Regions from separate parts of the Ensifer sp. B1-9 genome, predicted to be linked through region 1. Evidence: riboswitches for the same ligand, from Rfam matches in the RefSeq annotation. Region 1 holds a riboswitch; the other holds the start of a gene.
The links. A riboswitch is a leader RNA that binds a small molecule or an ion and turns the genes downstream of it on or off. The one in region 1 is predicted to bind FMN.
Positions count from the first base shown of each region.

Region 2: another riboswitch for FMN. It lies ahead of ACQ5BM_RS00555 (6,7-dimethyl-8-ribityllumazine synthase); the one in region 1 lies ahead of ACQ5BM_RS05320 (DMT family transporter).

Region 1 covers NZ_JBCHVG010000002.1:422,317-438,413, forward strand. The annotation lists gene ACQ5BM_RS05265 (CoA-binding protein) at 1-82, shown strand, start outside; gene ACQ5BM_RS05270 (O-acetylhomoserine aminocarboxypropyltransferase) at 273-1,556, shown strand; gene ACQ5BM_RS05275 (cupin domain-containing protein) at 1,596-1,940, shown strand; gene ACQ5BM_RS05280 (cytochrome P450) at 1,976-3,214, opposite strand; partial or broken gene ACQ5BM_RS05285 (VOC family protein) at 3,421-4,074, shown strand; gene ACQ5BM_RS05290 (endonuclease/exonuclease/phosphatase family protein) at 4,231-5,088, shown strand; gene ACQ5BM_RS05295 (phospholipase D family protein) at 5,113-6,672, shown strand; gene ACQ5BM_RS05300 (ATP-dependent Clp protease proteolytic subunit) at 6,967-7,599, shown strand; gene clpX (ATP-dependent Clp protease ATP-binding subunit ClpX) at 7,883-9,160, shown strand; gene lon (endopeptidase La) at 9,530-11,950, shown strand; gene hupB (DNA-binding protein HupB) at 12,171-12,446, shown strand; FMN riboswitch at 12,571-12,775, shown strand; gene ACQ5BM_RS05320 (DMT family transporter) at 12,863-13,768, shown strand; gene ACQ5BM_RS05325 (esterase-like activity of phytase family protein) at 13,845-16,052, shown strand.
Region 2 covers NZ_JBCHVG010000001.1:105,373-121,469, forward strand. The annotation lists gene ACQ5BM_RS00500 (2-hydroxyacid dehydrogenase) at 1-344, shown strand, start outside; gene ACQ5BM_RS00505 (class II aldolase/adducin family protein) at 409-1,071, shown strand; gene ACQ5BM_RS00510 (glycerol-3-phosphate dehydrogenase) at 1,102-2,616, shown strand; gene ACQ5BM_RS00515 (class II aldolase/adducin family protein) at 2,629-3,681, shown strand; gene ACQ5BM_RS00520 (FGGY-family carbohydrate kinase) at 3,678-4,964, shown strand; gene ACQ5BM_RS00525 (TIGR01459 family HAD-type hydrolase) at 4,961-5,806, shown strand; gene ACQ5BM_RS00530 (sugar phosphate isomerase/epimerase family protein) at 5,819-6,757, shown strand; gene ACQ5BM_RS00535 (DeoR/GlpR family DNA-binding transcription regulator) at 6,858-7,637, shown strand; gene ACQ5BM_RS00540 (triose-phosphate isomerase) at 7,634-8,401, shown strand; gene ACQ5BM_RS00545 (RpiB/LacA/LacB family sugar-phosphate isomerase) at 8,445-8,888, shown strand; gene ACQ5BM_RS00550 (low temperature requirement protein A) at 9,104-10,387, shown strand; gene ACQ5BM_RS00555 (6,7-dimethyl-8-ribityllumazine synthase) at 10,738-11,211, opposite strand; FMN riboswitch at 11,303-11,452, opposite strand; gene ACQ5BM_RS00560 (ABC transporter ATP-binding protein) at 11,576-12,637, opposite strand; gene ACQ5BM_RS00565 (ABC transporter permease) at 12,649-13,431, opposite strand; gene ACQ5BM_RS00570 (ABC transporter permease) at 13,428-14,309, opposite strand; gene ACQ5BM_RS00575 (ABC transporter substrate-binding protein) at 14,439-15,545, opposite strand; gene ACQ5BM_RS00580 (MurR/RpiR family transcriptional regulator) at 15,750-16,097, opposite strand, start outside.

The DNA of each region.
Region 1 (16,097 bases):
AGCGGCAAAAGCGGAAGCTGCCGGGATCAAGGTGGTGATGGACCGCTGTCCGGCGATCGAGTATCCGCGGCTGATCGGCTGAGATAGGGCACGGTCCGCACAACCGTCAGTTTCGCAAAAATCCTCTTTGACCGCACACGTAGGCTCTGGAATAGTGCCGCCACCTCCGCGCTGGCCGCGGAGGGTCGATTGCGGGTCACACACAGATTCAAAGTGATAGGGCGTCCTCGGCGCGCCGGCTGGCGCGGCGCTCGGGTCATGGGAGGTACGAAATGACGAAAGACAATCCTGGTTTCAACACGCTCGCAATCCACGCCGGAGCGCAGCCTGATCCGACCACGGGGGCGCGGGCGACGCCGATCTACCAGACGACGAGCTTCGTCTTCAACGATACCGACCATGCCGCGGCGCTTTTCGGTCTCCAGCAGTTCGGCAACATCTACACCCGCATCATGAACCCGACCCAGGCTGTGCTGGAAGAGCGCATCGCTGCGCTCGAAGGCGGCACGGCGGCGCTGGCGGTTGCCTCCGGCCATGCGGCACAGTTGCTCGTCTTCCACACGATCATGAGCCCAGGCGACAACTTCGTCGCGGCCAACCGGCTCTATGGCGGCTCGGTCAACCAGTTCGGCCATGCCTTCAAGTCCTTCGACTGGCAGGTGCGCTGGGCCGATCCGAGCGACCCGGCCTCCTTCGAGGCGAAGATCGATCGGCGCACCAAGGCGATCTTCATCGAAAGCCTCGCCAATCCCGGCGGCACCTTCGTCGACATCGCCGCGATCGCCGAGATTGCCCGCAGGCACGAATTGCCTCTGATCGTCGACAACACCATGGCGACGCCCTACCTGCTGCGGCCGCTGGAGCATGGCGCCGATATCGTCGTGCATTCGCTGACGAAGTTCATCGGCGGCCATGGCAATTCGATGGGTGGCGTCATCGTCGACGGCGGCACTTTCGACTGGTCGAAGTCCGGCAAGTATCCGATGCTTTCGGAGCCGCGTCCGGAATATGCCGGCGTCGTCCTGCACCAGGCCTTCGGCAATATCGCCTTTGCGATTGCCGCCCGTGTCCTGGGCCTGCGCGATTTCGGCCCGGCAATCTCGCCGTTCAATGCCTTCATGCTCGTGACCGGTGCCGAGACCCTGCCTCTGCGCATGCAGCGCCATTGCGACAACGCGCTTGCGGTCGCCAAGTGGCTGAAGACGCACGACAAGGTGTCGTGGGTAAGCTATGCCGGGCTTGAGGACGACCCCAACCACGCGCTTCAGCAGCGCTATTCGCCGAAGGGGGCTGGCGCCGTTTTTACCTTCGGTCTCAAGGGTGGCTACGAGGCCGGCAAGCGCTTCGTCGAGGGGCTGGAAATGTTCTCGCATCTCGCCAATATCGGCGACACGCGCTCGCTCGTCATTCACCCGGCCTCGACCACCCATCGGCAACTGACGCCCGAGCAACAGGTGGCGGCCGGTGCCGGACCGGATGTCGTCCGTCTCTCGGTCGGCATCGAGGACGTCTCCGACATCATCGCCGATCTCGAGCAGTCGCTGGCCAAGCTCTGAAACAGGAGGGGAGGCGACGCCTCCCGCGAAGGTGCCAAAATGACGAAAATGCAGAAATTCGATCTGTCTTCCGTCGAGGCGGAAACCGGTACGCCGGCCGCCGACCGGCTGATTTCCGGGGTGCCGCAATTCCGGACCTGGAACCTGGAGGAGGCCGAGGGCGGCCTCTACGCCGGGGTATGGGAATCGACGCCGGGCAAATGGCGGATCGTCTACGAGGAGTGGGAATATTTCCACATCATCTCCGGCTATTCGATCGTCACGCAGGATGGTGGCGAGGCGGCGCATCTGCGTGCCGGCGACAGCATGATCCTGCGCCCCGGTTTCGAAGGCACCTGGGAAGTCGTCGAGACCACGCGCAAGGATTACGTCATCCGCCTTTGATCGCCGCAGCACCGGAGACAGGGCTTCGGTGCGGCTCACCAGACCAGGTCGAGGCGCTCCAGTCCGTGGAAATGGAACGCATCCTTCACCTCGGGTTCGTTCTTCAGCCGCATGTTCGGCAGCCGCCGAAACAGGATCGGCAGCGATAGATTGAGTTCAAGCCGGGCCAGCGGCGCGCCGATGCAGAAATGCAGGCCGGCGCCGAAGGAGACGTTGGCGCCTTCGTCACGCGTCGGCCGAAACACATTCGGGTCCGTGAACTTTTTCGGGTCGACATTGGCCGCCCCGAGCAAAAGGCCGATCTTGTCACCCTTTCGAAGCGTGATGCCGTCACCGAGCTCGACGTCCGTCAGGGCATAACGCTGGAAAATATGCAGCGGTGCCGCAAAGCGCAGACACTCCTCGATCGTCAGCGCCGTTGCCGCTTCCGTGGCAAACAGGTCCGTGGCAGAGAGTCCGGATTGCAGGATGGTTTTGACCGCATTGCCGATCTGATGCACCGTCGCTTCGTGACCGGCATTGAGGAGCAGGGCGGTGGTCGAGACCAGTTCGGCCTCGGAAAGCCGCTCGCCATCCTTTTCCGAGGTGATCATGTGGCTCAGCAGATCATCGGCGGGATTGTGGCGTTTCTCCGCGATGATGTTTTTGAGGTAGGCGGCAAAGTCGGCGGAAGCCCGGTTGGCGTCGAGTTCGGTCTCGTGGCTCGGGTTGAAGACATACATCCGGACCATGCGGTGCGACCAGTCGAGAAGATCGGGTGCCGCCTCGACGGGTATGCCGAGCATGCGGGCGATGATCGTCACCGGGATCGTTTCGGCATAGGTCTTGAGCAATTCGACTTCACCATTGCGCTCGAAACCGTTGATCAGGGCATGCGACAGCCGTTCGATATCCGGTCTCAACTGTTCGATCTGCCGCGAGACGAAGGCGCGGTTGACGAGTGTACGCAGGCGCGTGTGTGCCGGCGGTTCGAGCTCCAGCAGCGAATGCTCCTCGAGCGCGTCGAAATCCTTCAAATGCGGCTTCGGTGCCGGAAGGCCAACCTCTTCGCGCGTCGCCACATGCAGAATCTGCCGGCCGAAACGCCGGTCGCGCAGCAGCGTGTTCACCTGGTCGTAGCCAGCGAAATACCATTGTTGCCGCTCTTCCCAGAAGAAGGCCGGGCATTGCGCGTGGATCTCGGCATAGGCGGCGAGTGGATCACGGTAGAACGCGGGATCGCGCGCGTCGATGGAAACGCGCCTTTGGGCGCCATTAATAGTTATACCAGGCATGCAACGGGCTCTTCGCAGGATTTGACCGAGATCTATTTCTACGGGAATCGTCGTTCGACCGGCAAGTGCAGACATCCCTCCGGCCGCCGGCACGGCGTTGACAGGGCCGGCGATGGCAGTCAATTTCGTGAGACTGCGTAGGGCGCATCGGCCGGAGGCTGAAAGGGCAATGCCCGCCTATGGATGACATGCCGTTAGTTGCGCCGATGCCAAACCTTGAAAACCTGAAGAGCAGGCGAAGCAGCACCTCAAATGGCATCGCGAACGGTACCATCCGGTCGCGGCCCAGAGCAGGGCTGCCTTGCCGCGTTACCGGGAAATTGATGACGACGCCATTCTCAAGGCGGAGTTCAAGCTTGCCGACGCGCAGGAACTGATTGCGCGCCAATCCGGATTTGACAGTCGGCAGGCGCTCAATTCAGGAGCCCTGACAAGGACCGCGCAGTCAAGTCCCACGACTTCGCGGCCGGTGCTGCAATCGATCGCCGCGCAACTGTTCGTTGCCGATATCAAGGCCGCGTGCGACTTCTACGCAGAGAAACTCGGCCTTGCCGTCGATTTCGCCCATGGCGATCCGCCCTTCTATGGGCAGATGACTCGGGACAGTGCCCAGGCCCGCCTTCCGTCTCGTTTGCGAGCCGGTCTTCGCCGGCGACATCCGGCAGCGCGAAGACCTGCTTTCGGCTGTCATCACAGTCGAAACCGCCAATGACATCAAGCGATTGTTCCTGACGTACTAGGCTGCAGGCGTGCATTTTCACCAGCGGCTGCGGATGGAACCCTGGGGTGCCCGCACCTTCATCGTGCTCGATCCGGACGGAAATTTGGTCCTGTTCGCTGGGCCGGCCGATTGGTCGTGAACGGCTAAAATGGATGCCCGCGCTGCTCCTGCCGTTTCGGCATCCATCCGGTCTTTGCCGCAATGCGGTTGCGAAACAACTTCCGCCTTCCACCCTTTTTCGGTGGCGCCGGGCGACCTATTTGCGCAATGATGCGGGCAGCAGGCAGGGAGCGGCATGGCAAAAAACCAGTCCAGTCTATCGGCGGGGATCGTGGCGGCGATCCGCAAGCGGCGCCCCACGGTCGTCCATCGCGAAACCGCGGTGAACCGCGGCGACATCGTCATCGCCTCCTATAACATCCACAAATGTGTCGGCACGGACGGGCGGTTCGATCCCGGGCGGACGGCCCATGTGATCGGCGAGCTGGGTGCCGATATCGTTGCGCTTCAGGAGGCGGACCAGCGGTTCGGGGAGCGCGCCGGGCTTCTCGATCTCGACCACCTCCGCCGTGAAGCCCACCTCGTCTCGGTGCCGATCTCCGGGTTTTCCGCGAAGGGGCATGGGTGGCACGGCAATGTGCTGCTGCTGCGCGAGGGAGCGGTTTCGGACGTGCGGCAACTGAAACTGCCGGGCGTCGAGCCGCGCGGTGCCCTCGTCGTCGATCTCGACCTGAAGGTCGGCCCATTGCGCATCATCGCCGCCCATCTCGGCCTTCTCAGGCATTCCCGCGCTCAACAGGCCGAGGCAATCCTCGAGGCGGCGGCCGATGCGAACGGGCGGCCGACCTTGCTGATCGGCGATCTCAACGAGTGGCGCATGGGTCGGCGCTCGTCGCTGTCGTTCCTCAGTCCGGTTTTCGATCCGTCGCATGCCACGGTCGCGAGCTTTCCGTCGCGCTTTCCCCTGCTTCCGCTCGATCGTGTGCTTGGCAATCCACACCACCTGGTAACCTCGGTCGCCGTACATGACTCACCGCTTGCGCGGATCGCCTCGGACCATCTGCCGATAAAAGCCTCGATCGCGTTGAAGGCTGCCCAGCAGGAGCACCGAGACGGAAATCGGGTCGATGCCGGTCGCACGGGATCGGCCTGACGTCAGGCGCGGGGCGAGCTTTCGATGTTGTCCTTCGTCCTGATCGTCGTCGCTATCATCGTCGGTGTGGTCGTTTCGGCCGTCCTCTACATCTACGGCCGGTTCGGGCGGCGCCCGCATGGGCTGCCGTCGACCGCGCTGCCGGTGGCCGAGGCTGGAACCGAACTCGATCGGCATCTGGCGCCGCTTCTTGCAGCCCATCCAGCGGCAAATGGCGTGTCGCTCGTCTCCGACAATATCGAGGCTCTGGTGGTGCGCGCGCATGCGGCGCGGCGCGCCGGTCGAAGCCTCGATCTGCAGTATTACTATTGGAAGGATGACCTGACCGGTCTTCTGCTGGCTCGCGAGATCCTGGCCGCCGCCGACAGGGACGTGCGTGTCCGGCTGCTGCTCGACGACATCAATGCCGGCATTCACGATCGCATGTGCATCGCGCTTGACGCCCACCCCAATATCGACGTGCGGCTCTTCAACCCGAGCCGGGCGCGGACCGATCGCTTTCGTCGCGGCTTCGAAATGGCGATCCGTGCCTTCAGCGCCACCCGCCGCATGCACAACAAGCTGTGGGTGGCGGACGGTCGCATCGCCATCGCCGGTGGACGCAACATCGGCGACGCCTATTTCGACGCTGCCGAACTCTCCAACTTCCGCGACCTCGACGTCTGGATGGTGGGGCCGGTGCTGGAGCAGGCGTCTGCCATGTTCGACCGCTATTGGAACAGCGCCTCGGTTCTCCCGATCGCGGCGCTGCGCACACCGCGCAAGCAATATCTGCCGGCGCTCCGCGACGCCGTCGACGGGCTTGCCCGGACGCCGGCGGGCCGGTTCTACATCGAACGCATCGACAGCGCGGTCAAGGAGGCCGACATCTATCACGGCTCGCGGCGCCTTCACTGGAGTTCGGAGATCCGCCTGGTATCGGACCCGCCGGAAAAGGCGCTGATGCAGCGGCGCCAGAACTGGTTGCTGCGTGAGCTCTTCCCGTTGATAGAGGCGGCCGCGAGGGATCTCAGGATCATTTCACCTTATTTCATTCCCGGCGTTGCCGGGACGCGCGAGCTTACCTCCATTGCGGCGCGGGGCGCGCGCGTCTCGGTGCTGACCAACTCTCTTGCTGCGACGGATGTCGCAGCCGTTCACGGCGGGTACGTCAAGTATCGCGGCAAACTCGTGCGCGCCGGCGTGGAACTCTTCGAATTGAAGGAACAGGGCGATGTCGCCGAAGGACATCGCATGTCGTTGTTCGGCGCGCGCAATGCGAGCCTGCATAGCAAGGCTTTCGTTGTCGATGGCCGACACGGCTTCGTCGGCTCGATGAACTTCGATCCGCGCTCCGCATCGCTCAACACGGAAATGGGCGTGGTGTTTGCGGACGAGGCTCTTGCCGGCGAACTCGCCGGCATGTTCGAGGAGGAGACTTCGCCGTCGATCAGCTATCGGCTCGGAATGGACGGCTCACGGCTTGTCTGGCGTGATCGCGCCAACGGTTCCGAGAGGCTGCTGCGGCACGAGCCGGATGCCAGCCTTGCGAGGCGTTTGATGGCCAACCTGATCCGAATTCTGCCGATCGAGTCCCAGCTCTGACGAAGCGATGGATCGGCTGCATGATTTGCCGTTCGTTTACCGAGGTCATCGAACCCTGTGCGAAACGCTCGATCGCGGCGGGCTTGCGCCGCGCTTATCGGCGAAAAAAGGCTCTATTGACAACCATGTGTGGAGGAGTGCCGGACTTCGCAGCAAAGCGGGGCGTTCGATTAAGGTTATCGAAGCTTCGCGACTTGAAGTGAAGGGTGTTGACACTCTATGTAGGAGCAGAAGGTAAATCCCGTGATTCCCGGTTCGCAAAGGTTTTGCGAGCCCGATTGATGAAGGTTCGATATGAGAAATCCCGTTGATACCGCACTGGCACTGGTGCCGATGGTTGTTGAGCAGACCAACCGCGGTGAACGTTCCTACGATATCTTTTCGCGCCTTCTGAAGGAGCGCATCATCTTCGTCACCGGTCCGGTCGAAGATCAGATGGCGACGCTCGTCTGCGCCCAGCTCCTCTTCCTCGAAGCCGAAAACCCGAAGAAGGAAATCGCGCTCTACATCAATTCCCCGGGCGGCGTCGTCACCTCGGGTATGGCGATCTACGACACGATGCAATTCATCAAGCCTGCGGTCTCGACGCTCTGCGTCGGCCAGGCAGCCTCCATGGGGTCTCTGCTTTTGGCGGCCGGCCATAAGGACATGCGTTTTGCGACGCCGAATGCGCGCATCATGGTTCACCAGCCCTCGGGCGGTTTCCAGGGCCAGGCCTCCGACATCGAGCGCCATGCCCGCGACATCCTCAAGATGAAGCGCCGCCTCAACGAGGTCTATGTCAAGCATTGCGGTCGGACTTACGAGGAAGTCGAACAGACGCTCGATCGCGACCATTTCATGAGCGCGGACGAGGCTCTGGACTGGGGTATCGTCGACAAGGTACTGACCTCGCGCGAAGAGATCGAAGGCGCCGAGCAGGCCTGATAACGCGCTTTTGTGTCGCGATAGATGTAATTGTGACACAATTGTAATGGCTCAAGGGCTTTATCGACAGGGTAAAGCCGTTAATATGGACCGTTAATGCTATGTTGGATTCTGAGGGCATAGTGTTCGGATGAGTTGGGAGAGTCGTTGCAGCCGTATCGGGCGTGTCCGTGCCGATGCGGTAAGTACTCCCGGAAGCCCTGCATGAGGATAGGCTACAGGGCGAATTGAGTGGTCCGCGATACTTTTCTTGAAGTGTCCGGCGTGCTGGAAGGAAGTGGAAATGAGCAAGGTCAGCGGAAGCAACGGCGGTGACTCGAAGAATACGCTTTATTGTTCGTTCTGCGGCAAAAGCCAGCACGAAGTCCGTAAGCTGATTGCCGGACCGACCGTCTTCATCTGCGATGAATGCGTCGAACTGTGCATGGACATCATTCGCGAAGAGAACAAGACCTCGATGGTCAAGTCCCGCGACGGTGTGCCGACCCCTCAGGAAATCATCAAGGTTCTCGACGAATACGTCATCGGCCAGCAGCAAGCCAAGCGTATCCTGTCGGTCGCCGTACACAACCATTACAAGCGCCTGGCGCACGCCGCCAAGGGCAGCGATGTCGAACTGGCGAAGTCGAACATCATGCTCGTCGGCCCGACCGGTTGCGGCAAGACCTATCTCGCCCAGACGCTCGCCCGCATCATCGACGTGCCGTTCACCATGGCGGACGCCACGACGTTGACCGAGGCCGGTTATGTCGGTGAGGACGTCGAAAACATCATCCTCAAGCTGCTCCAGGCTGCCGACTACAACGTCGAGCGCGCCCAGCGCGGCATCGTCTACATCGACGAAGTCGACAAGATTTCGCGCAAGTCCGACAACCCGTCGATCACCCGCGACGTTTCGGGCGAGGGCGTGCAGCAGGCGCTGCTGAAGATCATGGAAGGCACGGTTGCATCGGTACCGCCGCAGGGTGGCCGCAAGCATCCGCAGCAGGAATTCCTGCAGGTCGACACGACCAACATCCTGTTCATCTGCGGTGGCGCTTTTGCCGGCCTCGACAAGATCATCTCCGCCCGCGGCGAGAAGACCTCGATCGGCTTCGGCGCCACGGTTCGTGCGCCGGAAGACCGTCGCGTTGGCGAAGTACTGCGCGAACTGGAGCCGGAAGATCTCGTCAAGTTCGGCCTGATCCCGGAATTCATTGGTCGTCTGCCGGTCCTGGCAACGCTCGAAGACCTCGACGAGGACGCGCTGATCCAGATCCTGTCGGAGCCGAAGAACGCGCTCGTCAAGCAGTACCAGCGCCTGTTCGAGATGGAAGACGTGGAGCTCACCTTCCATGAAGACGCGCTGCGCGAGATTGCCCGCCGGGCGATCGTGCGCAAGACCGGTGCTCGCGGCCTTCGCTCGATCATGGAAAAGATCCTGCTCGACACCATGTTCGAGCTGCCGACGCTTGAGGGCGTGCGCGAAGTGGTCATCTCCGACGAGGTGGTCAAGGGTGCAGCGCGGCCGCTCTACATCTACTCCGAGCGGTCTGACGAAAAGACCAACGTTTCAGCCTGAGAAAGCTGAATTATCGTTTGAGAAGCCCGCCTTGTGCGGGCTTTTTCATGTTTGCGCACTTAGCTGTTGAGACTAAGGGGCGGCAGCGCAGATTTCACAATTCGATTGTTGCTAAAGTGTCCCAAACAACGCAATGATGTGACGATTCAATGAAGGACCTTTGTCGTTGCGCGTCCTTGAGCCTCGTTCTCCGTCGCAAGGCCCGCAACAGAAATGATGCGTAGTCAGAAGGACCCGGCCACGGTGGGTGTCGCGTCAGCCTTGAAATGGACGCGGTCGCACTCCACTTTCATGTGGAAAATATGACAGCCGGGAGTGCCTGCGGGGCTCCCGGGAACGGGCCCGAAATCGGGACGGAAAGGAAATGACATGACGAACAAAACGTCACCGGCGACTGAAAGCGCGACCTACCCGGTCCTGCCGCTCCGCGACATCGTAGTCTTCCCGCACATGATCGTGCCGCTCTTCGTCGGCCGTGAAAAGTCGATCCGTGCGCTTGAGGAAGTCATGGGTACCGACAAGCAGATCATGCTTGCCACCCAGATCAACGCCACCGACGACGATCCGGAACCGTCCGCGATCTATGACGTCGGCACCATCGCCAATGTCCTGCAATTGCTGAAGCTGCCCGATGGCACCGTCAAGGTGCTGGTCGAAGGCCGTGCGCGCGCCAAGATCGACGGCTACACGCCGCGCGAAGAGTTTTATGAGGCTTCGGCGCATACGCTGAACGAACCGGAAGAAGATCCGGTCGAGATCGAGGCGCTGAGCCGCTCGGTCGTTTCCGAGTTCGAAAGCTATGTGAAGCTCAACAAGAAAATCTCCCCCGAGGTCGTCGGCGTCGCCAGCCAGATCGAAGACTATTCGAAGCTCGCGGATACGGTCGCTTCGCATCTGTCGATCAAGATCGTCGAGAAGCAGGAAATGCTGGAGACCACCAGCGTGAAGATGCGCCTCGAAAAGGCGCTCGGCTTCATGGAAGGTGAGATTTCCGTCCTGCAGGTCGAAAAGCGCATCCGCTCGCGCGTCAAGCGCCAGATGGAGAAGACCCAGCGCGAATACTACCTCAACGAACAGATGAAGGCGATCCAGAAGGAACTCGGCGACGGCGAAGATGGCCGCGACGAGATGGCCGAGATCGAGGAACGCATCGCCAAGACGAAGCTTTCCAAGGAAGCGCGCGAAAAGGCTGACGCGGAACTCAAGAAGCTGCGCCAGATGAGCCCGATGTCCGCGGAAGCGACCGTGGTTCGCAACTATCTGGATTGGTTGCTCGGCCTGCCCTGGGGCAAGAAGTCGAAGATCAAGAGCGACCTGAACCATGCCGAGGACGTGCTCAACACGGATCACTTCGGTCTCGACAAGGTCAAGGAACGCATCGTCGAATATCTCGCCGTGCAGGCGCGTTCGTCGAAGATCAAGGGCCCGATCCTGTGCCTCGTCGGCCCTCCGGGCGTCGGCAAGACCTCGCTCGCCAAGTCGATCGCCAAGGCGACCGGCCGCGAATATGTGCGCATGGCGCTGGGCGGCGTTCGTGACGAAGCCGAGATCCGCGGCCACCGCCGTACCTATATCGGCTCCATGCCGGGCAAGGTCGTCCAGTCGATGAAGAAGGCGAAGCGGTCCAACCCGCTGTTCCTGCTCGACGAAATCGACAAGATGGGCCAGGACTTCCGCGGCGATCCGTCGTCGGCTCTGCTCGAGGTGCTGGATCCGGAACAGAACTCGACCTTCATGGACCACTACCTGGAAGTCGAATACGACCTGTCCAACGTGATGTTCATCACCACGGCCAACACGCTGAACATTCCGGCGCCGTTAATGGACCGCATGGAAGTGATCCGCATCGCCGGCTATACCGAAGAGGAAAAGCTGGAGATCGCCAAGCGGCATCTGCTGCCGAAGGCGATCCGCGACCACGCGCTGCAGCCGAAGGAGTTCTCCGTGAGCGACGGGGCCCTGATGGCGGTCATCCAGACCTACACGCGGGAAGCCGGCGTCCGTAACTTCGAGCGTGAATTGATGAAGCTCGCCCGCAAGGCGGTAACCGAGATCATCAAGGGCAAGACCAAGACGGTCGAAGTCACGGCGGACAACATCAACGACTACCTGGGTGTGCCGCGCTTCCGTCACGGCGAAGCCGAACGCGACGATCAGATCGGCGTGGTCACGGGTCTTGCCTGGACCGAGGTCGGCGGCGAACTGCTGACGATCGAAGGTGTCATGATGCCCGGCAAGGGCCGCATGACGGTCACCGGCAACCTGCGTGACGTGATGAAGGAATCGATTTCGGCGGCGGCGTCCTATGTCCGTTCGCGGGCGATCGATTTCGGCATCGAGCCTCCGCTGTTCGACAAGCGCGACATCCACGTGCACCTGCCGGAAGGCGCAACGCCGAAGGATGGTCCGTCGGCTGGTGTCGCCATGGCGACCGCGATCGTATCGATCATGACCGGCATCCCGATCTCCAAGGATGTGGCGATGACCGGCGAGATCACGCTGCGCGGCCGGGTGCTGCCGATCGGCGGTCTCAAGGAGAAGCTGCTCGCAGCGCTCCGGGGTGGCATCAAGAAGGTGCTGATCCCCGAAGAGAACGCCAAGGATCTCGCCGAGATCCCGGACAACGTGAAGAACGCGCTCGAAATCATCCCGGTTTCGCGGATGGGCGAAGTGCTCGAACACGCTCTGGTGCGCAGGCCGGAGCCGATCGACTGGGACCCGGCAAACGAGCCGGCGACCGTCGCAGCGGTTGATTCGCAGGACGAAGCGGGTTCTTCGATCGCCCACTAAAAAGTGCCGGGCAATGGGCGCCGCGCCCTCACGCGGCGCCGATTTTGCAGAAAAATTGGGAAGACCGGCCTCTGGCCGGTCTTTTTTGTTGTAAAAGCACGCCGCAAGCCTTGCATTCCAAGGGATTAGGCGCAATTGGGAAAGGCAAGACGCGGGCGATGCGCAAGCCGCCGCGCCTTAAAACACAGTCGTTTCGAACCAATCTGAAAGGGGTGGAAACATGAACAAAAATGAGCTCGTGTCTGCCGTTGCTGAGAAGGCCGGACTTTCCAAGACCGACGCATCTTCTGCAGTTGATGCAGTTTTCGAGACCATCCAGGGCGAGCTGAAGAACGGCGGCGACATTCGCCTGGTCGGCTTCGGCAACTTCTCGGTTTCGCGCCGCGAAGCCTCGAAGGGCCGCAACCCGTCCACGGGTGCGGAAGTTGATATCCCGGCTCGCAACGTGCCGAAGTTCACGGCCGGCAAGGGCCTGAAGGACGCCGTCAACGGCTGATCAGATTTGCTTGGCGGCCGGACACGAGGCCGGCAGTCCAGGTATTCGAGGGTTCGGCGAAAGCCGGACCCTTTTGCATTTCAGGGGCAGCCCTTGCAGCCTCCCGCCATTTGCTCTACGGCTTGCCCATTCTCAGGGCGGGGTGAAAGTCCCCACCGGCGGTAAGGGCACGACAGCGCCGCGCGTCCTTCAAGGCGCGCCAAGGTTGCTGTAACGCTAAGCGGTGGCCCAAGCCCGCGAGCGCCTTTCTCCTGGAACAGGGGGAGGGGTCAGCAGATCCGGTGCAACTCCGGAGCCGACGGTCATAGTCCGGATGAAAGAGAATGGTCGTCGGCACGAAGGGCAGGGCTGCCCGGCGTCGTGCCGTGCGCTCATGCGTCCTGATTTGTGTTTGTCCGTTTCTCAGGGTGCATGACATGAATCAGACTTCCCTCGGTTTTTCCTCCTCGCGTGCCATGGCCGGAGCCGGCTTCATGGTGCTGGCCGGCATAGCCTTCGCCGGCCTCAACGTCGTGACCCAATGGCTGACGATGACGCTCGGCTTTCCCGCCGCCGCCACGGCCTTCTGGCAATATGCCTTCGCCTTCCTGTTTTCCCTGCCGTTCCTGCGCCGTGCCGGACTTTCGGCGATGCGCACCGATTACCCTTGGCGCCACGCGGTGCGTGTGGCGCTCGCCGCCTTCGGCGTCGGGGCCTGGGTCTCCGGCCTCGCTCACGTGCCGATCTGGCAGGCGATCGCCCTGGTCATGACCTCGCCGTTCTTCATCATCCTTGGCGCTCGCCTGTTTCTTGGCGAGCGCGTCGGCCCGGCGCGCTGGACCGCGACGGCGGTCGGATTTGCCGGCGCCATGATCATTCTCGAACCCTGGTCGGACAGCTTCACCTGGGCGGCCCTGCTGCCGATCCTCTCCGCGTTGCTGTGGGGCGCGTCGTCACTCATCACGAAGAGCCTGACGAGCAGCGAGCGTCCCGAAACGATCACCATCTGGCTGCTTGTCCTCCTGACCCCGATCAATGGTGCCATAGCGCTGACGGCTGGTTTTGCGGTTCCGGACGGCGCGGCACTCGGCCTTCTCGTGCTCGCCGGAGTTCTGACAGTTTTCGCGCAGTATCTGCTGACACTGGCCTACACGGTTGCTGACGCAGCCTATGTGCAGCCCTTCGATGATCTGAAGCTGCCGCTCAATGTTTTCGCCGGCTGGCTGGTCTTTGGCTACGCGCCGACCGGCTATCTCTGGATCGGTGCCGTGCTGATCCTCGCAGCCTCGCTGTTCATCATGCGCAACGAGATCAGGCGCGAGCGGGAGACCGCCGCCGCCTGAGTGGTGCAAAACCGTTCGGCTGTCATTCGGCTGTCATCCCCATCGCGCAGAAACCCCATGTTTTTCAGTAGTGTCCATGGGGGATTTTATGACCAATGCATCGCGCGTGGCGGCACTTGCCGCCGTCCTTCTTGCATCCGCGGTTTTTCCCGCGGCGGCCGAGCCCGTATTCAACCGGATTGCATCCTTCGCTGTTGCCGACAATCTGCCTGAAGGCGACGCGCGCAAGGCGCCGACGTCCGCCGAGATCATTGCGGCCAGCGAGGACGGCAATACGCTGATCTACTCGGACAGCCCGGGCAAGCGCGTCGGCCTGATCGACATCACCGATGCCAAGGCGCCGAAGGCTGCCGGCACGATCTCCTTCGATGGTGAGCCGACCTCCGTCACCGTTGCCGGCGCCAAGGCGCTCGTTGCGGTCAACACGCGCGAAAGCTTCGTCAAGCCTTCCGGTCTTCTCGCTGTGGTCGATCTCGCTTCGAAGAAGGTTGAGGCAACCTGTGACCTCGGCGGTCAGCCGGACTCGGTCGCCGTCAACAAGGATCGCACGCTTGCAGCGATCGCCATTGAAAACGAGCGTGACGAGGACGTGAACGAAGGCAAGATCCCGCAGATGCCGGCCGGCGACCTGGTCATCCTGTCCCTGAAGGACGGCGTTGCCGATTGCGGCGCGCTGAAGCGTGTGACGCTGACAGGTCTTGCCGAAATCGCCGGCGAGGATCCGGAGCCGGAATTCGTCTCCTTCAACAGCAAAGACGAGATTGCGCTGACGCTGCAGGAAAACAACCACATCGTCATCATCGACGGCAAGACCGCGACGGTGAAGACGCATTTCTCCGCCGGCACGGTTGACCTCAAGGACATCGACACCAAGCGCAACGGTGCGATTGCCTTCAAGGACGAACAGCCGGGCCGCAAGCGCGAGCCGGATGCGGTGAAGTGGCTCGATGACAACCGGATCGTCGTGGCCAACGAAGGCGACTACGAAGGCGGTTCGCGCGGCTTCACGATCTTCGATACGACCGGCAGGGTCCTCTACGAATCGGGTGCGAGCTTCGAGCATGCCATTGCCGCGATCGGCCACTATCCGGAGAAGCGTTCTTCTGCCAAGGGCGTCGAGCCCGAGGGCCTGGACGCAGCGAAGTTCGGTGACGACAACCTGTTCTTCCTGCTCTCGGAGCGTGCTTCGGTCGTTGGCGTCTACAAGGACACCGGTGCGGAGCCTGAACTGCTGCAGTTGCTGCCGTCGGGCATCTCGCCGGAAGGCGCCGTCGCTATTCCGTCGCGCAATCTGCTCGCGACCGCAAACGAAGTCGATCTCGTCGAGGACGGCGGCGCGCGTTCGCACGTGATGATCTACGAGCGCGGCGAGGGCGAGGCAGCCTATCCGCAGATCCGCTCCGCTGAGAAGGACGACCTGCCGATCGGCTTTGGCGCACTCTCCGGTCTCGCCGCCGTCGCGGACAAGCCAGGTTTCCTGCGCGCCGTCAACGACTCGGTCTTCTCGTCCCAGCCGACGATCTTCACGATCGACGCAACGCAGAAGCCGGCCCTCATCACCGAAACGCTCACGATCACCCGGGACGGCGCGCCGGCTCAGAAGCTCGACATCGAGGGCATCGCCAATGACGGGGAAGGGGGCTTCTGGCTCGCATCCGAGGGCAACTCCGACAAGCTCTACAATCACGCAATCTTCCACGTGAACAAGAAGGGCGAGATCAAGAAGGAAATCGCCCTGCCTGAAGCGCTGCGTGTCGGCGAAACCCGCTTCGGCTTCGAAGGCATCACTGTCGTTGGCGAAGGTGACGATCAGACGCTGTGGATGGCTGTCCAACGCGAATGGAAGGATGACGAGAAGGGTTTCGTCAAGCTCGTTTCCTATAAGCCGAAGAGCGAAGAGTGGGGCGCCGTGCGCTACCCGCTGGAAAAGGCCGGTGACGGCTGGGTCGGCCTCTCGGAAATCTCCGTTCATGGCGACTACGCCTATGTCATCGAGCGCGACAACCTGATCGGCCAGGCAGCCAAGCTCAAGAAGATCTACCGGGTGGCGTTGACGGAACTGAAGCCGGCAGCACTCGGTGGCGAACTGCCGGTCGTCAAGAAGGAAGAGGTACGTGACCTCATTCCGGACCTGAAGGCGCTGAACGGCTACGTCGTCGACAAGGTCGAAGGTTTCACCGTCGACGCCGGCGGCAACGGCTACGTCGTCACCGACAATGACGGTGTCGACGACTCCTCCGGCGAGACCCTGTTCTTCTCCATCGGCGCTATCAACGCGATGTAAGCGTTACGCCCGGAGAAAACGGAAGAGGCCGGGATATGACGTCCC
Region 2 (16,097 bases), on a different contig from region 1:
CGCTGCATCCGCGCGTGACCGAGGAGACCCGGAACATGATGAATGCCGATACCTTTGCGAAGATGAAGCCGGGCGCGATCTTCGTGAACACGGCGCGCGGACCGCTCTGCGACTATGACGCGCTCTACGAAAACCTGGTGAGCGGCCATCTCTCGGCGGCGATGCTGGAGACCTTCGCGGTGGAGCCGGTGCCGGAGGATTGGCCGCTGCTCAAGCTTCCGAATGTGACGCTGACACCGCATATCGCCGGCGCCTCGGTGCGCACCGTCACCTTCGCCGCCGAAATGGCCGCCGAGGAAGTCCGCCGCTACATCGCCGGCTTGCCGCCGGTTCATCCCTGCTAGAGCGGGATGAGGAAATGTGTGCGGTTTTCCGCCCGCATCCCGCTCTAATCCAAGAGGACTCGCCATGAAAGAACACGAACTGCGCCAGTCGATCGTCGACCATTGCCGTCATATGAACGCCATCGGCCTCAACCAGGGCACGTCGGGCAATATCAGTGTGCGCCACGGCGACACGATGCTGGTGACGCCCTCGGGCATTCCCTATGGCGAGATGACGGCGGACATGATCGCCGCCATGCCGATCGATGGCGAATACGGCGTTTGGCAAGGGCCGAAGAAACCCTCGGTCGAGTGGCCGTTCCACCTCGATATCCTGCGTGCTCGGTCGGAGGTTGGCGCCGTCGTCCACACCCATGCGATGTATTCGACCATTCTGGCGATTGCCCGCAAGCCGATCCCGGCCTGCCACTACATGATCGCTGCCTTCGGCGGCAACGACGTACGCGTTGCCGACTACGAGCGCTACGGCACCAAGGCGCTGTCCGAAAGCGTGCTGCGGGCGCTTGAGGGCCGTACGGCGTGCCTGATGGCAAATCACGGCATGATCGCGACCGGCGCCAGCCTGGAGAAGGCGATGTGGGCGGCAGTCGAGCTCGAGACGATCGCCAAGCAATATTACCACACGCTCTTGATCGGCGGCCCGGTGGTCCTGCCGGAAGCGGAAATCGCCGGCGTGATCGAGGGCTTCTCCACCTATGGCCTGCAGGACAAGACGAAGGCTGCCTGAGGTGCGACGTGAATTCGAAGGAGTGACGACGTGAATCCCGAGACCGGAGTATATGATCTGTTCGTCGTCGGCGGCGGCGTCAATGGCGCGGGCATTGCGCGTGATGCTGCCGGGCGGGGGCTCTCGGTTCTCCTGTGCGAGAAGGACGATCTGGCGCAAGGGACGAGCTCGCGCTCGGGCAAGCTCGTGCATGGGGGCCTGCGCTATCTCGAATATTACGAGTTCCGCCTGGTGCGCGAGGCGCTGATCGAGCGCGAAGTGCTCCTGGAATCCGCGCCGCACATCATCTGGCCGATGCGCTTCGTGCTGCCGCACAATCCGGCGGACAGGCCGGCCTGGTTGGTAAGGCTCGGCCTCTTCCTCTACGACCACCTCGGCGGCCGCAAGCGCCTGCCGGGAACCCGCAGCCTCAACCTTGCGACCGCGCCCGAGGGCGCACCGATCAAGCGCGAATACCGCAAGGCGTTCGAATATTCCGACTGCTGGGTGGATGACGCGCGCCTCGTCGTCCTGAACGCGCTCGACGCCCGCGCCCGCGGCGCCCGGGTGCTGACGCGCACCGCCTGCAGCGCCATCCGCCGGCGCGACGGGCTCTGGCATATCGAAATGACCGATACGCGCACGGGCGTGAAGACCGAGGTGAAGGCGCGCTGCGTCGTCAACACCGCCGGCCCCTGGGTCAACGACGTCATCGGCCGCATCGGCGGGCTGAATTCGAGCCGCAGCGTGCGCCTCGTCAAGGGCAGCCACATCGTCGTGCCGAAATTCTGGGAGGGGCGGCAGGCCTATCTCGTGCAGAACCCGGACAAGCGGGTGATCTTCATCAATCCCTATCAGAACGATCTGGCGCTGATCGGCACGACCGATATCCCCTATGAAGGGCGGCCCGAGGACGTGGCCGCCGACGACAACGAGATCGCCTATCTGTTGAAGTCAGTGAACCGCTACTTCAAGCAGCAGCTCACATCGGACGATATCGTCTACAGCTTCTCCGGCGTCCGGCCGCTTTATGACGACAATGCCGAAAATCCTTCGGCCGTCACCCGCGACTATATTTTCGAGGTCGATGCGGCCAACGGTCAGGCGCCGCTGCTCTCGGTTTTCGGCGGCAAGATCACGACTTTCCGCAAGCTTTCCGAACATGCGCTGGAGCGGCTGAAGCCCTTCTTCCCGAAGATGGGGCCGGCCTGGACGGCGAAGTCGCATCTGCCCGGCGGCGACATGGCGGATGCCGATTTCGAGCAATTTTTGGGCGATCTCAAGGCACGCTACCGCTGGCTGCCGGCCGACCTCGCCAAGCACTATGCGCGGCTCTACGGCACGCGGACGCACGCGTTGCTTGCCGGCGCGTCCGCGCTCGAGGATCTCGGGCCTGCCTTCGGCCCGCACCTTCGCGAGCGCGAGGCGCGTTTCCTCATCGAAAACGAATGGGCGCGGACGGCGGACGACATTCTCGACCGCCGGACCAAACACGGCCTGCACATGACGCCGGCCGAGCGACAGGCCTTCACCCATTGGCTTGAGCGTCAGCAGGCGGCGGCCTGAAGGAGAACCGGGATGCGAAGTCTGGAATTCGAAGCGCTTCTCGATCTGTCGGCCCGCGTCGGATCGGACCCGCTGCTGGTGCAGGGGGCGGGTGGCAACACTTCGATCAAGGAGGGCGGCACGCTCTGGATCAAGGCCTCGGGCCTATGGCTGACGCATGCCCGCCAGCGCGACGTCATGGTGCCGGTGGCGCTTGATCCGTTGCTCGATGCGCTGGAGCGCAACGACCCGGCGACCGAGAAGGCCCAGGATTTCGTCATTGCCGGGCGCAACCCCTCGGGGTTGCGTCCCTCGATCGAAACGACGGTCCATGCGCTGATGCCACAGAAGGTGGTGGTGCACGTGCATTGCGTCGAAACGATCGCGACGGCGGTGCAGACGAACGGGGCGGCGATTGCCGCCGAGCGGCTTGCCGGTTTCCCGCATGTCTTCGTGCCCTACGCCCGGCCGGGACTGCCGCTTGCCAAGGCAATCGCCGAACGCCTGCAGGACAATACTTCCGTGCTGGTCCTCGGCAACCATGGTCTCGTCGTCGCGGCCGAAACCGTGGCGGATGCGGCGAGCCTTTTGAGCGACATCACGCGCCGTCTGACCAGGCCGAGGCGACAGGCGCCGACCGCCGATCTCGCGGCGCTTTCGCGGCTTGCCGTCGATAGCGACTATCGGCTGCCGGAAGATGCTTCTCTGCATGCGGTCGCGGCCGATCTCGACAGTTGCAGGCTTGCCGCCGGCGGCAGCCTTTATCCCGACCATGTGATCTTCCTCGGCAAGGGCGGCGTGGTGGCCGCTCCCGGCGAGACTGCCCTTTCGATCGAGGCCAAGCGGCGTGCGGCCGGCGAGAGCCTGCCGCCACTCCTGCTTTTCCCCGGCAAGGGCGTGCTGGTGCAGAAGGAGATTTCCGCCGGAGCCCTCGCCATGGCGCGGTGCCTTGCCGATGTGACGGCACGCATTCCCGCAGACGCGCGGCTGCGCTACCTGACGGAAGCGGAAAACGCGGAGCTTCTCGGCTGGGACGCGGAAAAGTATCGCCAGCAGCTCAATCGCGCCGGGCAGGTGCTGCAATGAGCGGCGACGATCGCAAGCTCGTCGTCGGCATCGATATCGGCACCTCGGGTGCGCGTGCCGTCGCGATGGCTTCGAATGGCGTCGTCGTCGCATCCGGTGCGGCGAAGCTCTCGTCCTATTCCGACGACCATCGCGACCCCTTCGGCTGGTGGAAGGCGGTGCAGGCGGCACTCGAAGAAACGCTCGGCGGCATCGACAGGCAAACGGTTCGTGCTCTCGCGATCGACGGCACCTCGGGCACGATGCTGCCGGTCGACCAGAGTGGCGCGCCGCTGGCGACGCCGATGATGTACAACGACCCGGTTGCCGATCGTGCTCTTCACGATGCGGTTTCTGCCCATGCGCCACGTGAAAGTGCCGCCCACGGCGCCACATCCGGCCTTGCCAAGCTTCTCGCCTTTCAGTCCGTGCCCGGCACTTTCCGGGTGATCCATCAGGCCGATTGGCTCGCCGGACATTTCACCGGGCTTTATGACGTCTCCGACGAGAACAACGCGCTGAAGACCGGCTACGATCCGGTATCGCGGTCGTGGCCGAAGTGGATCGAGAGCACGGGCGCACGTGTCGATCTGCTGCCCGATGTGATGCCAGCCGGAGCGCCGGTCGCGGCGATCGGTCCCATGGCTGCCGAAGCTTTCGGCCTATCGGCCGATCTCGTGGTCGTTGCCGGCACCACGGATGGATGCGCCTCGTTCCTGGCAACGGGCGCCGATCAGCCGGGTGACGGCGTCAGTGCGCTCGGCACGACACTGACGGTGAAGATGCTCTCGGATCGCCCGCTGTTTGCGCCGGAATATGGGCTTTACAGTCACCGCATCGGCGAGATGTGGTTGGCCGGCGGGGCATCCAATACCGGCGGCGTGGTGCTGGCCGAACATTTCTCGCCGGAGCGGATCGCAGCGCTTTCGGCCGAGATCGATCCGTCCGTCGACACCGGGCTCGACTATTATCCGCTGGTGAAACCGGGCGAGCGCTTCCCGGTCGCGGATCCGGATTTTCGGCCGCGGATGAGCCCGCGGCCGGCCGATGACGCGACCTTTCTCAAGGCGATCTTCGAAGGCATCGCCGGGGTCGAAAGCCTTGCCTATCGGCGGTTGACCTCACTTGGCGGGCCGGCGCTCCGGTCGCTGCGCAGCGTCGGCGGCGGTGCGAAGAATGCGGCCTGGACGGCGATCCGGGCGCGCAAGCTCGGCGTGCCTTTCCTGCCGGTTCTCTCCGAGGAGGCCGCCGCCGGGACGGCGCGGCTGGCGCTGGCCGGTGCCAGAAAGGCAGGTGTGCTGTGACGGAAGCCCAAGCCATCGACAGGCTAAGCGCCATTGCCGAGCGCTACGACGCCTTCCTGATCGACCAGTTCGGCGTGCTGCGCGATGGCCGCGGTCCCTATCCGGGTGCGGCCGAAACATTGGTGCGGCTGAAGGACGCCGGAAAACGCATCATCATTCTCTCCAACTCGGGCAAACGCTCGGCAGAAAACGACCGCCGCCTCGTCGATCTCGGCTTCGTCGCCGGGAGCTGGGACTGGTTCCTGACCTCCGGTGAGGTCGCCTGGCAGATCCTCAAGCGGGAAGGCGAGGGTGCTGGCGGCGGGCGGCGCAAGTGTTTGCTCATCAGCCGCGACGGTGACCTCTCGCCGCTGGCGGGGCTCGACCTCGAACGCACGGCGAGCGGGGCGGACGCCGACTTCGTGCTTCTGGCCGCGAGCGAGGGCGACGTCTATCCGCTTTCCCATTACGAGGCGCTGCTGGCACCGGCGGCGAAGCGCGGCGTTCCCTGTCTCTGCACCAATCCCGACAAGGTGATGCTGACGAAGACGGGCACGGCCTTCGGCGCCGGCCGTATCGCCGAGCTCTACGAGGAGCTTGGCGGCAGCGTGCGCTGGATCGGCAAGCCCTTTGCCGACATCTATGCGGCAGCGCTCGATTTCCTTGGCCATCCCGATCCAACGCGGGTCTGCGCCATTGGCGACAGCATCGAGCATGACATTGCCGGTGCGGCGGGCGCAGGGCTCCATTCCGTGCTGGTGACGACGGGGATTCTGGCGCACGCCTCGGACGAAGAGCGGCGCAAGCTCTTTGCCGAGCACGGCGCCGCTCCCGACTTCATCCTTCCAAAATTTACCTGGTAAGAGGAGCCGATCGTGGCCTTCACGCTGTCGCTCAACACCAATCCGCTGGTCAACCGCTTCGCAGAGCCCGACGATCTGATCGACACGATCGCCGAGAAGATCCGCATCGGCTACGTGCAGCTCACCCATGAATTCGTCAATCCCGGCTGGCCGGCGGCGACGATCGCCAAGACCGTCCGGCAGTTTCGCAAAGCGCTCGATCGCACCGGCGTGAAGATCACCTCGGGCATGACCGGGCCCTATGGCAGGCTCAACCATTTCGGCCATCCGGACCCGGATGTCAGGCGCTACTATGTCGACTGGTTCAAGACCTTTGCCGATATCTCCGCCGAGCTCGGCGCTTCCGGCATGGGTACGCAATTCGCAATCTTCACCCTGAGGGACTACGACGATCCGGCGCGGCGCGAGGAGATGATGCGGATCGCCGTCGACTGCTGGCGCGAGGTCGCCGAGCACGGCGAGGCGGCGGGTCTCTCCTATGTCTTCTGGGAACCGATGTCGGTCGGCCGCGAGTTCGGCCACACGATCGAGGAATGCCGGGCGCTCGACCGGCGGCTCGCCGAAGCCGGGCTTCCGATCCCGATGAAGATGATGGTCGATATCGACCACGGTGACGTCACTTCCGACAATCCTGACGATATCGACCCCTATGCCTGGGCCGGGGCGTTCCCCAAGCGTTCGCCGATCATCCACATCAAGCAGTCGTCGATGAACAAGGGCGGCCATTGGCCGTTTACCGCCGCCTACAACAGGGACGGCCGCATCACGCCCGAGAAGCTGATCGGCGCGGTCAGGGCCGGCGGTGGCACCGACAACGAGATCTGCCTGGAGCTTTCCTTCCGCGAGCGCGAGCCGACCGACCACAACGTCGTCGCGATGATCCGGGAGTCGGTCGAATTCTGGGAGCCCTACATCGACACGGGCTTCAATCGCATAGAAAAATCACATTAAAAGATCACAAAATCACGCAATGGAAATTGAAATATCACAAATAGGTGTTATCTTCTCACGCTGAACGTGGCCGAGGCTGCGTGAAATCGGGGCCGAGACGATGAAGCCGGAAGACAGGCGACAGGCGATCATGGATGTGCTGATGGAGGCCGGTACGGCGTCCGTCGAAGACCTGTCGCTGCGCTTCGGCGTCAGCAAGATGACGGTGCACCGCGATCTCGACGACCTCGAACAGGCGGGCCTCCTGCGCAAGGTTCATGGCGGCGCCTCGATACAGTCGAGCCCGCAATTCGAAAGCGACTTCCGCTATCGCGAAAAGATCGCCACCGTCGAGAAGCGGCGGATCGCCGAATATGCGGCCGGGCTGATTGAGCCGGGACAGAGCATCCTGATCGACGACAGTTCGACGACCGGCGCGATCGCCGAGTGCATTCGCGACATCCGCCCGCTGACCGTCATTACCAACAATCTCGGCGTGATCACCAGTCTCTCGGGCGCGCCGGGCATCAATGTCATCGCGCTCGGCGGCCAGTACAGCAAGAAGTTCAACGGCTTCTTCGGCATCGTCACCGACGAGGCGCTGCGATCGCTGCGTGTCGACATCGCCTTTCTCTCGAGCTCGGCGATCGAAGGGACCGTGGCCTTCCACCAGGACCAGGAAGTGGTGCAGGCCAAGCGCCTGATGGTGAAGGCGGCCAAGCGCAAATACCTTTTGGTGGACCACGACAAATTCGGGCGCTCGGCGCTCCATTTCCTGACCGGGCTCGATGCCTTCGACGCGGTGCTGACCGGCGCTGAAGTTGCGGCCGAACACGCCGCGCCGCTCGACGAAGCCGGCATCCGGCTGGTCAGGGTCGACAATCGCAAGGAGAAGGCATGAGCAAGTCTGGGCTCTGGGTCGGCACCAGTTGGAAGATGAACAAGACGCTGGCCGAGGCGATGGCTTTCGCCGACGGTCTCAAGGCTGCGGACGCGGCGCGTGACGAACGCATCCAGCGCTTCGTCATTCCACCCTTCACGGCGGTGCGTGAGGTCAAGGGGCGGCTTGCCGCAACCAGCGTCAAGGTCGGCGCGCAGAACATGCATTGGGACGATGCCGGCGCCTGGACCGGCGAGGTATCGCCGCTGATGCTGAAAGACTGCGACCTCGATGTGGTCGAGCTCGGCCACAGCGAGCGGCGCGAACATTTCGGCGAGACGGATCGCACCGTCGGCCTGAAAACGGCGGCCGCCGTGCGCCATGGCCTGGTACCCTTGATCTGCATCGGTGAGACGCTTGCCGAGCGCGAGGCGGGCGAGGCGGATCAGGTGCTGAAGCGCCAGGTCGAGGGCGCCCTGGCGCTGCTCGAAGGCGAGGCGAAGGCGGCGACGATCCTGCTGGCCTACGAGCCCGTCTGGGCGATTGGCGTCAACGGCATTCCGGCGACATCGGACTATGCCGACGAGCGCCACAAGCGCATCGCGGATGTGGCGGAAGCGGCGCTCGGCAGGCGCGTGCCGGTTCTCTATGGCGGCAGCGTCAATCCCGGCAATTGCGAAGAACTGATCAGTGAGGCGCACATCGACGGCCTCTTCATCGGCCGCTCCGCCTGGGACGTCACTGGCTATCTCGACATTCTGCAGCGTGTCTCGAAGGCGATCTGAGCCTTCGGCAGCGGCAGTTCCTCAAGAATGGAAAGGAACAATCATGAAGATTGCAATCGGGGCGGACAGTGCCGGCAAGCCCCTGCTGGATGTGATCGCCGCCCATCTTGTGGGCAGGGACGACGTGGAGGTCGTGGACCTCAGCCAGGCCGGTTACTATGCGGATCTCGCGCAGAAGCTGGCGCAGCAGGTCGTCGAGGGCAAGCACGATCGCGGCATCCTGTTCTGCGGCACCGGCATCGGCGTCTGCATCTCCGCCAACAAGGTGCCGGGTATTCGCGCAGCGCTGACGCATGACACCTATTCGGCCGAGCGTGCGGCGAAGTCGAACAACGCCCAGATCATCACCATGGGCGCCCGCGTCATCGGCCCGGAACTGGCGAAGTCGATCGTCGATACCTGGCTCGCGTCCGAATTCGACCCCAACGGCCCTTCGGCCGGCAATGTCGAGGCGATCGACCGTCTCGATGCTGCTAGAGCGGGATGAGGAAAAGTGTGTGCGGTTTTCCGCCCGCATCCCGCTCACGTATGTCAAGGCATAACTGATCTCGCGACGCCCGTTGATCCTCCCTCAGGCATCGTGACGAGACGCCCGGCAGCAATGCCGGGCGTTTTCATGTTCGGGGATTGTCCGTCGTCTTGACGAAGCTTTGGCAAATACTTGAACATTCTTGCGGATCGTCAAAAGAAGGGCGCCGCCGCATGACTGAAACAACCTCGACCGGGCCGCAGCAAAGCGCGCACCACCATGTCTCGCGCATGAGGGGCCGTGACACGCACGAACATCACAGGACGGCGACGACGCTCGAACTTCTGTTCGACCTGACTTTCGTCATCGCCTTCAGCCTTGCCGCCTCGCAGCTCGCGCATCTCTTCGCCGAGGGCCACTTCATCGCCGGGCTGATCGGCTTCGGCTTCGCTACATTCGCCATCTGCTGGGCCTGGATCAATTTCAGCTGGTTCGCCTCGGCCTACGACACGGATGACTGGATCTTCCGCAGCGTCACCATGGTGCAGATGGTCGGCGTCCTGATCCTGGCGATCGGCCTGCCGCCGATGTTCGAGTCGATTGACAAGGGCGAGCACCTCAACAACGGCGTCATGGTGCTCGGCTATGTCGTCATGCGCGTGGCGATGGTCTTCCAGTGGCTGCGCGCCAGCCGGCAGGACCCGGCGCGGCGCGAGGCGTGCATGGTCTATGTGAAGGCGATCAGCGCCGCCCAACTCGGCTGGATCGTGCTGATCTTCTTTGATTTCTCGCTGGCGGTGACCTTTGCCATGGTTGTCGTGCTGACGGCGATCGAGATGCTCGGTCCCTATATCGCCGAGATGCGGTATGGCGGAACGCCCTGGCATGCGCATCACATCGCCGAGCGCTATGGGCTGCTCGCGATCATCGCGCTCGGGGAAGGGGTGGTCGGCACGGTTGCCTCGATCTCCGCGGTGGTCGAGGGCGAGGGCTGGAACCTCGATGTCGCGCTCGTCTGCCTCGCGGGAACGGGGCTCACCTTCGGCATGTGGTGGATCTATTTCCTGCTGCCGAGCGCCGAGATCCTGCACCACCACCGCCTCAAGCGCTCCTTCGTCTGGGGCTATGGCCACATGCCGATCTTCGCATCGATCGTCGCAACCGGCGCCGGGCTGCATGTGGCGGCCTACTATATCGAACACAAGGCGCATATCGGCTCGGTCGCAACGGTGCTGACGGTCGCTGTGCCCGTCGCGTTCTACATCGGCCTTCTCTACGCGATGTACGCCTATCTGCTGCAGCAGGCGGACCGGCTGCATCTCTGGCTGCTCGCGGGCACGGCGCTGGTGCTGGTCGCCTCCGTAGCCGCGGCGATGGCCGGGCTCGACATGGCGGCGTGCCTGATCATCCTGACGCTGGCGCCTGTCGTCACCATCGTCGGCTACGAGGTGGCGGGGCACAGGCACCGCATGGCGGCGCTGGAGCGCAGCCTGCGTGAAGGCGACGCGGCGCGATAGGTCGGGTATTTGGGAGCCGAAACAGAGGCTTATCGACTAGGGCTGCCTGTTTGATTCAGGAGGTTCAGAAGTTGATTCAAGCAGGGTTGAACTGCTCCGCAGTTTGAGTAAGCGGCGAGCTTAGCCCCTCACCCTAACCCTCTCCCCGCAGGCGGGGAGAGGAGACGAACCAATCGCTGGACCGGATGGCTCTGATTGACCTCAAGGTGGCCGGCCGTTCTCGATAAGAGGATGAGTTTGGGTGACAAGGGTGCGGCGCGTCACCTTCTCCCCGCCGGCGGGGAGAAGGTGGCCGGCAGGCCGGATGAGGGGCGAGCCGAGCGCCGGTACCTCACAGGCGTGGCGGTCGCTCAGGCGTTGACCAGCGCCAGCTTGGCGCGGGCGTCGAGGATCTGGGCGCAGGCGTTGGCCGCTTCCGTGCCTTTGACGACGAAGTGCTCGCGGAAGAAGGCGATCAGCGGTTCGCTTTCCTGGAAATTGTGCGGCGTCAGCACGGCGGAAAGTACCGGTACATCGGTGTCGAGCTGTACGCGCATCATGCCGTCCAGCACGGTGCCGGCGACGAAGTCATGGCGGTAGATGCCGCCGTCGACGACGAAGGCGGTGCCGAGGATCGCGGCATAGCGGCCGGTCCTGGCAAGCGTCTGCGCATGCAGCGGGATTTCGAGCGCGCCCGGCACGTCGAAGATCTCGACATCGGCGGCCGAGCCGCCGAGCTTCGTCCATTGCGCAACGAAGGCATCGACGCAGCGGTCGACGATATCGGCATGCCAGCGGGCACGGACGATCGCGATCTTGGCGGCGGGTTGGGACAGAATGGTCATGGTCTCAAGCCTTTCAGGGTTTGGCGTTTCCAATGATCCCGTCGGGCGAACATGCATGCGCGCGGGGTCCCGTCGCGGGGTCCACGTTCCTGCTTGCTCTCTTCCATCCGGACTGTGACCGTCGGCTCCGGAATTCGACCGGATCTGCTGACCCCCAGGGTAAAACCCAAAGGCGCTCGCGGGCTCCGGCCTTTCGGCCGCTACCGCCGGTGGGGAATTTCGCCCCGCCCTGAGAACAACGCGACTATATAGCCAGGCCGTGCGCGGTCAAACGCAGGGCGCGACGAAAATGCCGGAAATCACGACAGATTTTTCCCGGGACGGGCGTCACCGGAAAATATCGTTCCGATGACGTCCGGCTCACTCACTCGCGAATGACGAGCAGATCCTTGGCGGCGAAGCGCAGCGTGACATTGTCGCCGGAGACCGGCGGGGTGACGCCCGGATTGTTGAACATGTCGAAGGAGATGACGTCGCCGCCGACGCGCAGGCGCGTGCGGATGACCGAGCCGAGGAAGCTGGTCGAGACGACCTCGCCGGCAAGTGCGGTATCGCCCTTCGCGCCTTCGGCGATCGAGCCCGCTTCGGGACGCAGCGCCAGCGAGATGCTGTCGCCGCCCTTCATGCCGGCAATCGGGTCCTTGAGCGCCACCTGCTGGTTGCCGATCGTCACGGATCCGGAAGCCGGATCGGCGACCTTGCCCTCGATGATGTTCAGCGTGCCGACGAAGGACGCGACGAAGCGCGTCGACGGCGTGTTGTAGATCTCGAAGGGGGTGCCGATCTGGTCGGCGCGGCCGGCATTCATGACGACGATGCGGTCGGAAATCGACAGGGCCTCTTCCTGGTCATGGGTGACGAAGACGGTGGTGATGCCGAGCTGCTGCTGGATCTGCCGGATTTCCTCGCGCAGCGATACGCGGATCTTGGCGTCGAGCGCCGAAAGCGGCTCGTCGAGCAGCAGCACCTGCGGCTTGACCGCAATGGCGCGGGCCAGCGCCACGCGCTGCTGCTGGCCGCCGGAGAGCTGGTAGGGGAAGCGGTCCGCCAGGTGCTCGAGCTTGATCAGCCCGAGCATCTGCTTCACCCGTGCCTCGATCTCCGACTTGTCGACGCCCGCGACCTTGAGGCCGAAGGCGACGTTGTCCTGCACGTTCATGTTGGGAAACAGCGCATAGGCCTGGAACACCATGCCGATGTTGCGCTGGTTGGGCTTCAGCGAATTCTGGTCGCGGCCGTTGATGACGATCTTGCCGCTGGTCGGCGTCTCGAAACCGGCGATCATGCGAAGCACGGTCGTCTTGCCGCAGCCCGAGGGCCCGAGGAAGGAGACGAACTCGCCCTTCTCGATGTTCATGTTGAAATCATGCACGACCTGAACCGGGCCGAAGGACTTCTTGATGCTGGTGAGTGACAGGAAACTCATGAGTGCGGTCCTCAGGCCTTGGGGGGCGCGCTTTTCTGGAAGCGCGAAACGAGCTGGATGAGGCCGAGGCAGCCCCAGGTGATGCCGAATGCGATGACGGCGAGTGCTGCCGGCTCATAGGCGCGGTTGGCGCCGAGAAGCTGCATGTAGGGGCCAAAGGCCGGCCGGTTGAGCAGCGCCGCCATGGTGAACTCGCCGATGACGATGGCAAAGGTCAGGAAGGCGCCCGAAAGCACCGCGACGAGCACGTTCGGCAGGATGATCTTTGCCAGGATGGTGGCCCATCCGGCGCCGAGGCTCTGGGCGGCTTCGGTGAGCGTCGCGACGTCGATGGTCCGAAGTCCCGTATCCACGGCACGATACATGTAGGGCAAAGCGAGCGTGGCATAGCCGAACATCAAGAGGATGTTGGTGCCGGTGACCGTGCCGGTCAGCGGCAGCCAGCTCGAGGTGTTGTAGAGCCGGATATAGCCGAAGACGATGACGATGGCCGGAATGACCAGCGGCAACAGCGTGATGAACTCGATAACCGGGCGCAGCCGCGGCAGCTTGAGCCGGACCCAATAGGCGGTCGGTACGACGAGCAGCACGCCGAAGATGATGGTGAACAGCGCCTGCATCACAGAATAGGTGAAGGTTTCCTGGAAGCGTGGATCGGTGAAAACCTTGCCGTAGGCGTCGAAGGAATATTCGCCGCGCCGCATCTTCAGCGAGAAGTTGGTCATGCCGACGAGTGGCAGGGTGAAATAGAGGAGGCCGAAAACGAGGGCTCCCCAGGCCCAGATCTTCTTCATTTCAGCCACCTTTCGCTGCGGGCGCGGAGCCAGATGTAGATCGCGTTGGCGATGCCGGTGACGACGATCATGCCGAAGGCGAGCGCGTAGCCGAGATGCGGATTGCCGAGCACGTCGCCGCGGATCTGGGCAAAAAGCAGGATCGGCACGATCGACAGCGACGAGCCGGTGAGCGCGATGGCGGTCGCGACCGCGCCGAAGGCATTGGCGAAGAGAAGCGCCAGTGTGCCGAGCAGCGACGGCAGCAGGATCGGGAAGGCGACCATGCGCCAGTATTGCAGGCCGGTGGCGCCGAGGATTTCGGCGGCCTCGCGCCATTCGCGCTTCAGCCCGTCCAGCGCCGGCGTGATGATCAGGATCATCAGCGGGATCTGGAAGAAGAGATAGGTGATCGTCAGCCCCCAGAAGGAGAGGAGGTTGAAGCCGAGCATCCGCAGGTCGAAGCCGAAGTTCGAGCGCAGGAAGACGGTGAGGATGCCAACCGGACCGAGGGTCGCGAGAAAGGCGAAGGCGAGCGGCACGCCGGCAAAGTTGGAGGCGACGCCGGAAAAGGTCAGAAGCGGGCCGCGGATGCCCTTCGGCAAGCCGCCGAAGACGATGGCCGAGGCCATGGCAAAGCCGATCAGGCAGCCGAGAAGCGCCGAGGCGATGCTGATCTTGATGGAGATCCAGTAGGCCGCGAGGATCGAGGGCGTGAACAGGCCCCGGATGTTCTCAAGCGTGAAGCTACCATCTGCCGTCTGAAAGGCGCCGACCACGATCTTCATCGTCGGCAATATCAGGAACAGCGTCACGAAGGCGGCAAAGGGCACGATGCCCAGCCAGTGAAGCGGTAGGCGACGCGCCGGCGGGCTGGCGTCGGGTTTAGCAGATGACATTCCGTTCGCGCCCCTGAAGCCGCGTTGTCGACGCGGGCGTTATTGGTGTTCTAAGAATTTGAATTCCTTACGAATAACGTAAGTGCCCCGACCGGAAAACCGGTCGGGGCGACATCTCTGTGGAAAGGCTTACTGGACGTTCGCGCCGACGACGGCATCCCAGCCGCCGGTGACGGCAGCCTTGTTGGCGTCGACTTCTTCGAGCGTCGGGAAGTAGGCCTTTTCGTAAGCCGCTGCCGGCGGCAGGGCGTCGATCAGCGCCTGCGGAACCTTGCCGGCCTTGACCATGGCGTTGAAGCGGGCCGGGTGGCAGAAGCCCTTGAGCCAACCGAGCTGACCTTCGTCGGAATAGAGGTGCTCCATCCAGAGCTTGGCTGCGTTCGGGTGCGGTGCGTAGGCCGAGATGCCCTGGACGTAAACGCCGGCGAGGACGCCGCTGGCCGGAACGACGACTTCGGTCGGCGGGTTGCCGTTGAGGGTCTTCGCCCAGCCGAGTGCGTTGTAGTCCCAGGCGACGACGATCGGGGTCGAGCCCTGGGCGAGCGTGCCGGACTTGCCGATGACCGGAACGAAGGTGCCGGCCTTGTTCAGCTCGGCGAAATAGCCGAGACCGGCTTCACCGGCTTCCTTGCCCGCCTTTGCACCCTTGGCGAGGCCGGCGGCGAGAACGCCGAGGATCGCCTGGTTCGAAGCGCGCGGATCGCCGGCGAGCGCGACCTGACCGGAATATTCCGGCTTCAGCAGGTCAACCCAGTCCTTCGGCGAATTCTGGACGAGGTCCTTGTTCACGAGGAAGGACATGACGCCGTAGTAGTCGCCGTACCAGTAGCCTTCGGCGTCCTTGACGCTGTCCGGGATCTCGTCCCAGGTGGAGACCTTGTAAGGCTGCAGCAGGCCTTCGGCCTTCATCTGCGGGCCGAAGGCGAGACCGACGTCGACGACGTCGGGAGCCTGCGGGCCCTTGTTGTCCTTGTTGGCCTTGACGGCCTCGACTTCGTCAGCGGAGCCGGCGTCCGGGTTCAGTTCGTTGACCTGGATTTCCGGATACTTGGCCTTGAAGGAGGCGATGACGTCGCCATAGCCGCACCAGTCGTGGGGCAGGGCGACCGTGGTCAGCATGCCTTCCTTCTTGGCGGCTTCGATGAGCTCTGCGCTCGGCTCGGCGGCGGCAATTGCGGTCGTCGCCAGGAAAACGGCGGTGGAGAGCGAAAGCAGGCGATGGGTTTTTGAAATCACTGGTGTTCTCCTTATGGGTTTAGTCAATTTCGTGGGTTTTCAGTCGATTTCGGCTAGGCTGTTAAAGAGATGCGATGAAAGTAATGTGACAGCAGTTTTTCCGTTCGCGCCGCCTATGTCGTTGGAAGAACATTTGTTTTTTCGATCCGGCGGGCCACTGTCGCATAACTGTATGAAATTCCGTGAACAGGTCGGCGAGCTCTCCTAGACAGGTTTGCGAAAGATGCGGGTGGAATCGAACAGGCCCTCGAGCGTCTTCATCCGATCCCGGGTTGCCTCCCAGTTCGAACTTTGCACGGCCTCGATCAGCGCTTCGATCAGGAACAGGATCACTACCGAGCTGTCCCAGGCCGAAGGCACTTCGATCTGCGAGCGGAACACGCGGGAGGCGGACTTGGCGACCGGCGAGGTCCAGCGATCGGTGAAAAGGACGATCTCGACGCCACGCTCGCGGGCGGATCTGGCGAGCGTCACCATTTCCTGCTCGTAGCGGCGGATGTCGAAGAGAATCAGCACGTCGCCCTGGCGCATGTCGAGCACGTAGTGCGGCCA